3 regions of the Ochrobactrum vermis genome follow, and region 1 is predicted to be linked to each of the others. Evidence: predicted binding sites of a transcription regulator. Region 1 holds the regulator's gene; each other region holds the start of a gene.
The links. Region 1 encodes LexA, which represses DNA repair genes until DNA is damaged. Its sites were predicted from a motif close to TGTTCNNNNTGTGTTCNG; they were not measured.
Positions count from the first base shown of each region.

Region 2: a site for LexA is predicted at 2,780-2,797, ahead of CQZ93_RS02255 (PA0069 family radical SAM protein). Genes of this name have one in related genera too.
Region 3: a site for LexA is predicted at 1,631-1,648, ahead of CQZ93_RS11750 (helicase-related protein). Genes of this name have one in related genera too.

Region 1 is NZ_PCOC01000001.1:1,504,979-1,509,342, forward strand. It holds gene moaC (cyclic pyranopterin monophosphate synthase MoaC) at 1-471, shown strand, start outside; gene CQZ93_RS07445 (molybdopterin molybdotransferase MoeA) at 557-1,771, shown strand; gene lexA (transcriptional repressor LexA) at 2,010-2,735, shown strand; partial or broken gene CQZ93_RS07455 (ComEC/Rec2 family competence protein) at 2,838-4,364, opposite strand, start outside.
Region 2 is NZ_PCOC01000001.1:482,467-486,830, forward strand. It holds gene CQZ93_RS02245 (LysE family translocator) at 1-595, shown strand, start outside; gene rnhB (ribonuclease HII) at 599-1,261, opposite strand; gene CQZ93_RS02255 (PA0069 family radical SAM protein) at 1,460-2,632, opposite strand; gene CQZ93_RS02260 (glycosyltransferase family protein) at 2,846-3,352, shown strand; gene CQZ93_RS02265 (hypothetical protein) at 3,426-3,662, opposite strand; gene CQZ93_RS02270 (hypothetical protein) at 3,913-4,140, opposite strand.
Region 3 is NZ_PCOC01000001.1:2,360,001-2,364,364, reverse strand. It holds gene CQZ93_RS11755 (acetyl-CoA C-acetyltransferase) at 1-1,100, shown strand, start outside; gene CQZ93_RS11750 (helicase-related protein) at 1,819-4,364, shown strand, end outside.

The DNA of each region.
Region 1 (4,364 bases):
TCCAAGCTCACCCATATCGACCAGACCGGCGCTGCCAATATGGTGGATGTTGGGGCGAAGGATGAAACTGAACGTCAAGCCACGGCCGAAGGATCGGTCAGAATGAAGCCGGAAACGCTGGCGATCATCCTGGAAGGCAATGCCACTAAGGGCGACGTCATTGGCGCTGCGCGTCTGGCAGGCATCATGGCGGCAAAAAAGACCGCCGACCTGATTCCCCTCTGCCATCCGCTTATGCTGACCAAAGTCGCTGTCGACATCGAACCGGATCAGGCACTACCCGGTTTGCGCGTTCGCGCAGTCGCCAAGCTCAAAGGACGCACGGGCGTGGAAATGGAAGCCCTCACCGCCGTTTCCGTCACGTGTCTTACGATCTATGACATGGCCAAAGCCGTTGACAAACATATGGAGATCGGCGGCATCCGCGTTACCAAAAAAAGCGGCGGTAAATCAGGTGACTGGAAAGCCTGAGCCGCTGAACTTTGCTCTGGATCAATTCTTCCAGACAGGCTTTATGCTCTAAACGGGCCAACAATTCAGTTCGAGAGGAAACGCAATGTCCCTTCTCCCGGTCGATGAAGCACTGGCCCGCATCCTGAAATCCGCGGAACCGCACGGCACAGAACAAGTCGCTTTGTCCGATGCGGGTGGACGCGTGGTTGCAACACCTGTGCTCGCACATTTTCTCCAGCCGCCCTTCGACGGGTCGGCGATGGACGGTTATGCCCTGATCGCGCCCGACAACATCTCTTATCCTGTTGAGTTCGACGTAATAGGCGAATCGGCGGCGGGCAATCGCTTCGAAGGCGAATTGGGGATCGGACAGGCGGTTCGCATTTTCACCGGAGCGCCACTACCCAAAGGCACAGACACAATTGTCATTCAGGAACACACCGAGCGTTCGGGTAACCGGCTCACTGTTCTCGAAGGAATGGAGCCAGGACGGCATATACGCCGCGCGGGCCTCGATTTTTCGCCCGGTAACATCGTCATTTCGAGCGGACGTGAGCTGGATGCCGCCGCCTTATCGCTAGCCGCTGCAAGCGGGAACGCGAAAATCGACGTATTCCAAAAACCCAAGGTGGCAATCGTTGCGACCGGTGATGAACTTGTCGCACCGGGTGAAACACCCGGAAAGGACCAAATTGTTGCGTCGAACAGTGTGGGAATCGCCGAAATCATAAGGCGGTCGGGCGGCAGCCCTGCAGACAAGGGGATCATTCCGGACGATCCTGCCAAAATCGAACAAGCAATAGCAGACAGCCTGCAAAGCGGCATCGACATTCTGGTTACGATCGGCGGCGCGTCCGTCGGGGATCGAGATTTTGTGCACGGCGCGCTTCAAAAATTGGGAGTCGATCTCGATTTTTGGAAGATCGCCATGAGGCCGGGCAAACCACTGATGTACGGACGCATCGGTGTGAATGGCAAAATTGTGCATGTGATAGGCTTGCCCGGTAATCCTGTTTCGAGCCTCGTCTGCAGTCTAGTTTTCCTCCGTCCGCTTGTCGCCAAGCTGGCCGGAACCAACCTTGATGCCGACATCCGGCCTGCGAAGCTTGGTGCTTCCCTACCTGCAAATGACCATCGCCGCGATTATATCCGGGTTACAATCGAATCAACTCCGGATGGAACGCTGATCGCGAAGCCATTTCCGGTCCAGGATTCGTCCATGCTCTCGGCTCTCGTCGGCTCAAAAGCACTTCTCATCAGAGATGAGAACGCGTCCGCTGCCTCAATCGGCGACGATTGTCGCGTCCTTATGCTGTAGATCAAAGACAGATTCCGGCTTTTCTAATTATGAGAGAAATCATATAACTAATTATAATATATATATTATATCGCTTCTAATCTAAAATTTCCCACCAATGACGCTCTCGTGTCAAAACGTTCCGCCCATTCTCACTCGGAGCGTTAATGGATTTAAAACCATTGCAGAACAAGACTGGAACATATAGTGTTCGTTCTGGTTTTGTTTTTCTCAATTCTTGGTCGGGAGGGTGTCGCGCATGTTAACCCGTAAACAGCACGAGCTTCTGCTGTTCATTCACGAACGTCTGAAAGAAACAGGCATTCCGCCGTCTTTCGATGAAATGAAAGAAGCACTCGATCTGGCTTCAAAATCGGGTATCCATCGTCTGATTACGGCTCTGGAAGAGCGTGGTTTCATCCGCCGCCTGCCGAACAGAGCACGTGCGCTTGAGGTTTTGCGCCTGCCTGATTCCATCGCACCGGGGCTCAATGCGCAAAAGAAGTTCGCCCCTAGCGTTATCGAAGGTAGTCTGGGCAAAGCGCCGCCGCCGCCCTCACCGGGACGCCCTGCCCCTGTAGCTACGAATGACGACACGTCCGGAACTGTATCCATACCGGTTATGGGGCGGATTGCTGCCGGCGTGCCCATCTCCGCGATTCAGAATCAAACCCATTCCCTCAGCCTTCCGCCCGAAATGATCGGCGCGGGCGAGCATTACGCTCTTGAGGTCAAAGGCGATTCAATGATCGATGCCGGAATTTTCGACGGAGACACCGTCATTATCAAGCGTGGCGAATCCGCAAATCCAGGTGAAATCGTGGTGGCGCTTGTCGATGACGAAGAAGCAACTTTGAAACGCTTTCGTCGCAAGGGAGCATCCATAGCTCTTGAAGCCGCTAATCCGGCTTACGAAACACGAATATTCGGACCTGACCGTGTTCGTGTGCAGGGTAAGCTTGTCGGCCTGATCCGCCGCTACTAGAGCATTTCCAACAAAAGAACGAAGCGGCTTTACGTAGGAAATACGTAAGGCAAAGAGATCGAGCGGATCCATAGTTCATTTTTAATTGGAAGCGTTCGAGAATCATTTGCAGCGATTTGCTTCGTCGTCGGCGTCTGATGTGCAGCTCGCTGCGTTTTTGACAGCTCGAGATTTGGACTTGTACTCACGTTCGGGCAAGCCGCGCGCCGGACGCGAATGGATGCGATGCAAATGCCAAGGACGGCTTGGCGTATCGACTGCAAATGTTATTCGGTTATCGTGTTGCAGATCAGATATCGCCTGCCCGACGTCTGGTTTTATTGTTTCGGACGAAACTATCGATAAAGCCTGGAAAGCTTGGTTTGGTTCTGGTGCTTTCCCGAGTCTGATTTCCACAGCTCCCTTCAGCGCCAGATCGCGTTTACTGATGCTCAGAGTTTTGGAACGACCGCACGACGCGTTTTTGCCGGGAACCGCGAGAATAACCACATCGCCGATATTGCAGGCTATCTCTTGCATTGCGATGTTTGCCGTATAGGCAAGTGTGCGACCATCGCGCAGATTGATCGTGCACAATCCATCTTCGCATTCAAACCCATTCCCACCCGTTCGTTTCTTGTTTTTGCCTGATGGCGGCACGATAAACTCTTCTATCAGATAAGCGGTTTTCCAATTATCGATCGTAAATTGCGAGGGGCGGTTTCGATTGATCGCGAACCTGCCATCCGCCAATCGGACGCCTACCAGTTTGGCATCCTCCGATATTACGATATCGGGCAAAGGCTCCCTGATGAAAACAACGAGCCCAACAGCAATGAACGGAAGCGCCAGTACCTTCAGTCTGGTAGACAGAACAACAGCCAGAACGAGCGCAATGGTCCACAGAACGAGAGTGAGTGCCGGCATCGTCCCCGGATTGCCGTCGGGGGACCATGCCGCAACAAGGGCGGCAATATGCCTGACGGTGAAAATTCCCCACCCCATGATCTGCAAAGGCACCCAGTCCAGTTGCAGCGGCATTAGCACGAGACCGAAGACAGCGAACGGCATCACGAGGAGCGCTATTACGGGCTCGGCTAGAACGTTGCCAAGCAGGCCTAACGGTGCGGTATTGTTGAAATGATAAGCAGCAAAAACTCCGCTGGCCAGTCCGGCAATGACTGAAGTGGCGGCTGCAGCCGTGATCGGTTTCAGGATTCTTCCAGCAAAGCCATGGGTGGTCCTGCCACGCTTTTCCTTACCAATCTGTCTGCTCGCGCTGCGCTCACTCCACCAGGCATAACCGGCAATCAACGCGGCTGTGGCTGAGAAAGACATTTGAAAACTCGGCCCCAATATCTCGTGCGGCGAGATTGCGATCATGGCGATAGCTGCAATCGCCAGATTACGCATGCTGATGGCAGCTCGATCCACCAGCAATGCTCCGAGCATGATCGAGATCATTATATAACTACGTTGTGCGGCGACATCCGCACCTGACATAGCAAGATAGAAGGTACAGCTTAGCAGAGAGAGAAATGCCGCATACTTCTTCACAGGATGCCGTACACTGAAGGCGGGAAACAGCGCGAAAAGTGACCGCAACGTCAGCATGACGACCCCGGCGGCTAGTGCCATATGCAAGCCGGA
Region 2 (4,364 bases), 1.0 Mb from region 1:
AGGCGCATTGGCTGCTGCATTTCTTATTCCGGGACCAGACATGCTTCTGCTTCTCCAGACCGGCGCGGCACAGGGCCGGGCGCATGCGCTTGCGGCAGCCGCGGGCCTTGCAATCGCACGCGCATGTCATGTTGCTCTTGCCGCTTTTGGTCTGGCTGCGCTTCTGCACGCCTTTCCCATGGCTTTCCATTTCGTCCGGATCGTAAGCGCCTGCTATCTGGTTTGGCTTGCCATTGGCATTCTGCGCCACCCTTTGCCGACTGTGGATGCGGTTGGAGGCGTGCGCGAACGCCGTTCCTATCTGGCTTCGGCCCGCAAGGGTCTCCTCACCAATCTGCTCAACCCGAAAGCGCTGCTTTTCTGTTCGGTCCTGCTGCCGCAGTTCGTCCACCCGGAGAATGGCAGCATTACGCTCCAGTTCGCGTTGCTGGGAGCTATCATGACAGTGGTGGGATTGTCGTTCGACGCGATTTACGCTTTCACGGGGTCGTCGCTTGGCAACCTGTTCAAACGGTATCCCGCAATACAGACGGTCCAGCGCTGGGGTTTTGCGGCGCTGCTTTTCGGCTTCGCTGCCAAGCTGGCGACTGTGTGAAGTTTAAGCGCTGTAGCGGCCTTTGATGGGCGCGAAAGTGTAGCGGTGGATGCCGGGAACGGGGCCAGCCGTTTCGATGGCAGTGCGATGCTTGACGGTCGCGTAACCCGCATGGATTTCCAGCCCGTAGGGTGGATGGGCTGCACCGGCGCGTATCATCATGCGGTCACGTGTTACCTTGGCGACGATGGAGGCAGCGGCAATTGAAATGGATCGTTGATCGCCTTTGACGAGCGCCGAGCCAGGGCAGAGCAGTCCCGGTGGAACATCGCGCCCGTCGATCAGCGCATGGCAGGGCTGCAAGGTCAGGCCGACAGAAGCACGACGCATGGCTTCGAGTGCTGCCTTCCTGATATCGCTTCCATCAATGCTGCGTGCACTGAGGCTTGCAACCGAAACGGTGATGGCTTTTGCCAGAATGGTTTCGTAGAGCGCTTCCCGTTTTGCAGCCGTAAGTCGCTTGGAATCGTCCAGACCGTCCGGAAGATTATCGATGTCCAGCACGACCGCAGCGGCAACCACGGGACCGGCCAAGGGTCCGCGTCCGGCTTCATCGATGCCGGCAATATGTTTCAGTCCGCGCGAAAGCAGCTTTTTCTCTTCAGAAAAGTCAGGCGCGAGGGGGATATCAAAGAGGAGCGGAGAATCAGAAGTCGAGCGTTTCATTTGGCGGCAATGCTCGCATTGCTTCCGATTCTCCGCAAGGGCCCTGCTCGAGGATGGTGGCGTGAAAGCAGGTAGCCCTTCCGTCTGATCAAAAGGCAGACGGAAACTCAATCAACCATGGCAATATATGGACCGGCAGACATGCAGACGATCATTGGTGGGCGGCCCAGACCTGTTTCCAGCTTAAGGAAATGCGCTCTAGAACAGGGAAAGCTGTTTGCCTCCCTTTTCGACCGGTTCGAACAGGTCGGTGCGCAACTGAAGGCGGCGCGCATTGAAGCCGAGCTTGCGTGCGGTAATTTCGAAACGACGTCCGATCTGCCATGCGTAGGGGCCTGTGCCGCGCATGCGCTTGCCCCATTCGGCATCATAATCCTTGCCGTCGCGCATGGAGCGTACCAGTGACATGACATGGCGATAGCGATCCGGATAATTGCGCAGCAGCCAATCCTTGAACAAAGGCGCGACCTCAAGCGGCAGGCGCAGCAGAACATAACCTGCCTCACGCGCACCTTGCGCATAGGCTGCGTCCAGAATGCGTTCGATCTCATGATCGTTGATGCCCGGAATGACCGGGCCCATCATGACGGATGCCGGAATGCCCGCATCGGTCAGCTTGCGGATGGCCTGCAGCCGCAGCGTCGGCGTCGAGGCACGCGGTTCCATCGTACGGGACAGATTGGCATCGAGCGTCGTGACCGACAATGCGACCTTGGCCAGTCCTTTTTCGGCCATGCGGCTTAAAATATCGATGTCGCGCACGACCAGGGCAGACTTCGTCACGATGCCGACTGGATGATTGGCAGCCTCCAGCACTTCGAGAATTTCGCGCATGATGCGCCATTTCTTCTCGACCGGCTGATAGGGATCGGTATTGGTGCCGATGGCGATGGTTTTCGGCTGATAATTGGACTTGGCCAGTTCGCGTTCCAGAAGGCGCGCGGCGTCGGGCTTCGCAAACAGGCGGGATTCAAAGTCCAGACCGGCTGAAAGCCCCATGTAACTATGGGTCGGCCGCGCAAAACAATAGATGCAGCCATGTTCGCAACCGCGATAGGGATTGATCGAGCGATCGAAGTTGATGTCGGGCGAGTCATTGCGGGTGATGATCGTTCGCGGCTTTTCGATCTGCACATCGGTCTTGAATGGCGGCAGTTCTTCAAGCGTGGTCCAGCCGTCATCGAAGTCATGGCGTGTCGCGGGCTCGAAACGCCCGGTTGGATTGATGCCCGCGCCGCGTCCGCGCCGCCGGGCGTGGTCGATGCGCAAGCCAGCCTCGCCAATCATCGCATTGGCGTGATCCGCGCGCCCGCTACCGAAGGCAGCCCTGTCGGCCTGCTTGATGATATCTGCCTGCTGGATCACTTCCATCTTCGTCTCCCTGAGTGGAAACATCTGGCGTTGTACAGTCACGACGAAAGCAAACCGGACACCCTTTCGGGGCTGGAAACTGTTCTGTTGCGCGTGCCGTGCAGCCATGCGACTCTGTTCTGATGAATCTATTCCTATCGCAAGAAATAGAACAAATCAAGAACATATATGCGATAGCTTCCCGTTCACACGTTCTTGATATATGAAGCGCGCATGTTGTCTGTCGTCATCGAAACCCTGAATTCAGAAAGAGCGCTGGCCCATACGCTTTCGGCACTAGTGCCGGCTGTCGTGGAGGGTTTGCTGCGCCGTGTCACGGTCGTCGACAGAGGATCGTCGGATGAAACCGCTCTCGTTGCGCTGGGCGCGGGCTGCGCCTTTTATGCCGAAATGGATATTGAAACCGCGCTCGATGAAATTCGCACGCCGTGGGTTCTGCTTTTAAAGCCGGGAGCGATCCCGCAGGAAGGATGGGAGGAGATCCTCCGCCGCCACATGGAAAACGATGGCGACGCCGCGCGTTTTTCACTGCCGGAAGACAGTGGCTTCGGGACGGTCCGCAAAATCTTCGGTCACAAGGCGACACTGGATGCTGGTCTTCTGGTTCGCCTGGACGTGGTAAAGCCGCTGCTGCTCGATGGCGTTGCGTTTGATCAGCTTCCGCAGCGCTTGCGACCAACTCGCCTTAAACACCTCATTCTGCCGCCTAACGAAGACTGACCAAAACAAAAAGGCGAAGCTGGAAGCTTCGCCTTTTTTGTCAGGCATACTGACTCAAATAGTCCTGGCCAGATTAGTTCTGGTAAGAGGAAGGCGAAGCATCACCAAAGCGATGAGCCGAACCATCTTGATAGACCGGAGCCTTGTTGATCGAAGCCGGAGCCGTGTAGTCAAGCTTCTGGCTCTGGGTTGCAACCGGCGTACGGTCGTTTGCATAGAGATCGGCAGGTTCGCCGACATGTGGGTTTTCAGCGAAAGCGGCACCGGCGCTAAGGGCAACGGCAACAGCAGCAAGAGCAAACTTTTTCATTTTCGTAATCCTTCTGGAGCATTTTGCAGTCAAATGGGAGCATTTGACGTCGCACAAATGCAGTGAAACAAATCGCCCCTTCGGATGGCATAGAAGCCTTTCCGGGCTCCCGGTTGGCAACCGTGCCATCCATCGGGGAGATAACTGGGGAAGCTGAATGACTGGAAGGATATCCAGCTTTGAAATTCATCGTGGCGTCATCGGCTGGGAGGCTTTGATGACGCCCTGCACTTAAGCCTTGAGGAAAGGCTTAGTTCTGGTAGCTCGAAGGCGATGCGTCACCGAAACGATGAGCCGAACCGTCCTGGAATGAGGACTGGCCGATCGAAGCGGGAGCGGTGTAGTCGACCTTCTGGGAAGCAACCGGCGTGCGGTCGTTTGCATAAAGATCGGCAGGTTCGCCAACGCGCGGGTTTTCAGCAAAGGCAGCACCGGCGCTAAGAGCGAGGGCAGCGGCAGCAAGAACAATCTTTTTCATTTTCCTATCTCCTTGGAAAGTGGAGCGGCGTTTTGTTCGTCGTTCCGATACTACTGAAATGGGTGACAGTGGAGAAAAGTTCCAGTCACGAAAATGTTTTCTTAATCACACATTCTTGCCCGTAATGTTTTGAGAAACGATTATGACCGTTAAAAAAAGAAAATAATAACAATAGTTTGATTGATATGCCAGCAATTACATGACTGTTACAAAGCCATCTTTGT
Region 3 (4,364 bases), 860 kb from region 1:
CGCATGAACTGGGCGCCACGGTCATCAAAGGCGCGTTGGAACGTGCCGGTGTCGCTGCGACGGATGTAGATGAGGTTATTCTTGGACAGGTGCTGACGGCAGGCGAGGGGCAGAACCCCGCGCGGCAGGCGGCGATGGATGCCGGTTGCCCCAAGGAAACGACAGCGTTTTCCATCAACCAGCTGTGCGGTTCCGGTTTGCGGGCGGTTGCGCTCGGCATGCAGCAGATACTTTCCGGCGATGCCAAGATCATCGTGGCGGGCGGCCAGGAATCCATGTCCATGGCGCCGCATTGCGCGCATTTGCGGTCAGGCGTGAAAATGGGCGATTTCAAGATGGTCGACACCATGCTGAAGGACGGTTTGATCGATGCCTTCAATGGCTATCACATGGGGATCACCGCTGAGAATATTGCCCGCCAGTGGCAACTAACCCGCAGCGATCAGGATGAATTCGCTCTGGCCTCGCAGCAGAAGGCAGAGGCGGCACAGAGCACCGGTAGGTTCGAGGATGAAATCGTTCCCTTCATCGTGAAGGGCCGCAAGGGTGATATCGTTGTTTCGGCTGATGAATATATTCGTCCGGGTACGACGATGGAGGCGTTGACCAAGCTGAAGCCAGCCTTCGACAAGGAAGGTACGGTCACCGCAGGCAATGCGTCCGGCCTCAATGACGGAGCAGCGGCGGTCGTGCTCATGGACGCGGATGAAGCCGCCAAGCGCGGCGTGAAGCCGCTTGGGCGCATCGTGTCCTGGGCAACGGCTGGCGTCGATCCATCGATCATGGGCACAGGCCCGATTCCGGCAACGAAGAAGGCGCTGGAAAAGGCGGGATGGAGCGTCGGCGATCTCGATCTTGTCGAAGCCAATGAAGCCTTTGCCGCACAGTCCTGCGCTGTCGTGCGCGATCTCGGTCTCAATGCAGATGTCGTCAATGTGAATGGCGGCGCAATTGCTATCGGTCATCCGATCGGCGCATCGGGTGCGCGCGTGCTGACCACGCTGCTTTACGAAATGAAGCGCCGCGATGCCAAGCGCGGTCTGGCGACGCTGTGCATCGGCGGCGGCATGGGCGTCGCTCTGTGTGTCGAGCGCGACTGAACCTTCCATAGCAAGCCTTGAGGCGGGCGGAGAAATAAGCTCCGTCCGCCTTTTTGTTTCCGCAATGAGACGTTTGAAATCGGTATCGTCGGCATGATGGAATTGCCGGAAAAGTTAACGCGAAACCGGAGACAGGACTGTCAAAGTCAGTTCGGATTTGATTTTCTATGGCGTACCAAGGTCACTGACTACCAGATGTAGTGAGAACAAATAGAGAAACTTTGCAGATCACCGATTCGTCGCCGATTCGTTCCGGCTTTGGCCTGAAGGTTAATGAAAATTGGACTTTCATTCATTTCGACGTGAACGAACTATCAGTAATCATTAAGACTTTCTGAAGAATCCCGCTGCCGTTGAAACAGCCTGTTGACAGCTTTTGCCAAAAGTTAACAGCCATAGCCTTTTGCGTCAGGAGAAGACAGGATAGCGGAACATCCGATTCATTATATGGTGGGCTTTTGTGTTACGATCACTATATGTTGCCGTGAACAAAAGGCGAAAACTCCGGAGTCAGCGATTCGTCGCCGATTCGTTCCAGAGTCGTTCCAATTGTTAATCAACAAGTTATTGACCGGCTGCACATCGGTCGTCGAAACGTTGGTAACTCGTCCATACTGAAACTTAACAGGAGCGCTTTCGGTGCAGGTCGTATAGTGCTATCGCAAGAACCAGCATCCAGCCCGCGACGGGCGCTTGTACCGGGAATCCGATTATTGGCATGAACCAACTCCCTGCCCATGATTTGCCGCTGACCTTGAGTGGCCGCGACGTGACTGCGGTGCTAGGGCCGACCAATACCGGCAAAACCCATCTCGCCATCGAACGAATGCTGTCGCATGGAAGCGGCATGATCGGCCTGCCGTTGCGCCTTCTGGCGCGCGAGGTCTATAGCCGCGTCGTGGAACGGGTCGGTGCGGCCAATGTCGCGCTGGTGACGGGAGAAGAAAAGATCGTGCCGCCCGGTGCGCGCTATTCCGTCTGCACGGTCGAGGCCATGCCGCGCCGCACCGACGTGGCTTTCGTGGCCATCGATGAAGTGCAATTGGCTGGTGATCTTGAGCGTGGTCATATTTTCACCGACCGCATCCTGCATTTGCGCGGGCGGCAGGAGACGCTCCTGCTTGGCGCTGCCACCATGCGCAACATTCTGGAAAAGCTCTTGCGCGGCATCAATGTGGTGACGCGTCCGCGTCTGTCGCATCTGGCCTATACCGGTTCCAAGAAGAGCACGCGCCTGCCGAACCGTTCGGCTATTGTCGCCTTTTCTGCCGATGAGGTTTATGCGATTGCGGAACTGATCCGCCGCCAGCGCGGCGGTGCTGCCGTCGTCATGGGAGCGCTCAGCCCGCGGACGCGCAATGCGCAGGTCGAGCTTTACCAGTCAGGTGATGTCGATTTTCTGGTGGCGACCGATGCCATCGGCATGGGGCTCAATCTCGATGTCGATCATGTCGCCTTCGCGCAGAACCGCAAATTCGACGGTTATCAGTTCCGCGATCTCACGCCTGCCGAAGTGGGGCAGATCGCTGGACGCGCCGGTCGACATCTGCGTGACGGTACGTTCGGCGTGACCGGGCAGGTGCATCCATTCGACGAAGAACTGGTCGAACGGGTGGAAGCGCATAATTTTGATCCGGTGAAAGTTCTGCAATGGCGCACGGCGCGTTTTGACTTTTCATCGCTCGATTCTCTGCGATATTCTCTGGAAACACCCGCACCGGTCGAAGGGTTGGCCAAAGCTTTGCCAGCCGTCGATCAACAAGCGCTTGAAAATTTGTCGAAAGACGACGAGATTGTGCGGCTCGCAAAGACACCGGCACGGATCGAGCTTTTGTGGGACGCCTGCGCGCTGCCCGACTATCGCAAGATCGCGCCGGCGCAGCATGCCGATATCATTGCAACCATCTATCAGGATCTTGTCCGCCGAGGGAGCGTCGATGAAGATTATATGAGCGAACAGGTGCGCCGCGCCGATAGCACAGAGGGGGAAATCGATACCCTGTCGCATCGGGTGGCGCAAATTCGAACCTGGACTTTCGTGTCGCATAGGCCGGGATGGCTTGCCGATCCGACACACTGGCAGGAAAAGACGCGCGAAATTGAGGACAGATTGTCCGACGCGCTGCATGAAAGGTTGACGAAACGCTTTGTAGACCGCAGGACAAGCGTGCTTATGAGGCGCCTGAGAGAGAATGCCATGCTTGAAGCAGAAATCAGCCCGGCCGGAGACGTGATTGTCGAAGGCCACAATGTCGGGCAACTGGAAGGATTCCGTTTTACCGCTGACGTTCAGGCCGAGGGGCCGGACGCCAAGGCGGTGAAGTCGGCTGCACAAAAGGCGCTGGCCGCCGAGTTTGAACGTCGTGCGGAGCGCTTTGCCGCAGCTCCCAATGGCGATTTCGCACTGGGCTCGGATGGCGTTATGCGCTGGGTTGGTTCAACGGTCGCAACGCTGGTTGCGGGCGATGAGCTGCTGAAGCCGCGCGCGGTGATCCTGGCCGACGAACAGCTTACCGGAGCGGCGCGCGACAAGGTTGCCGCGCGCATCGAACGCTTCGTAGCTCATCATATCGAAACCATTCTGAAGCCGCTCACCGATCTGGCAGCCGCCGATGCCCTGACGGGCATGACGCGCGGTCTTGCATTCCAGATCGTCGAGAATCTTGGCATTCTTCCGCGCCGCGATGTGGCAGAGGAAGTGCGTGGTCTCGATCAGGATTCGCGCGCCGCGCTTCGCCGTCTCGGCGTACGTTTCGGCGCTTATCATGTCTTCATGCCCATGCTGCTGAAGCCTGCTCCGGCTGGTCTCATCACGCTGCTCTGGGCCCTGAAGAACGATGGCCGCGAACGCGCCGGTTATGGCGATGTCGTGAATGTGCTGGCTGCCGGCCGTACCTCGGTCGTTGTCGATCCGGCTTTCGATCCGATGTTCTACCGTCTGGCAGGTTATCGTGTGCTGGGCCGTCGTGCCGTGCGCATCGATATTCTGGAACGTCTTGCCGATCTCATTCGCCCGGCGCTTGCCTGGCGTCCGGGGTCGGGCAACCGTCCGGATGGCGCTTATGATGGCGGACGCTTCATCGTTACGCCAGCCATGATGTCCATTCTCGGTGCGACGACCGACGACATGGAAGAAATCCTGAAGAGCCTTGGCTATCGTCAGGAGGCCATGGACGCGGCTGCCGTAGCAGTGAAGCTTGCCGAACTCGATGCCTTTGCAGCGGAAGCTGTCGCCAAGGAAACGGGTGTGTCGCCAGTCGCAGA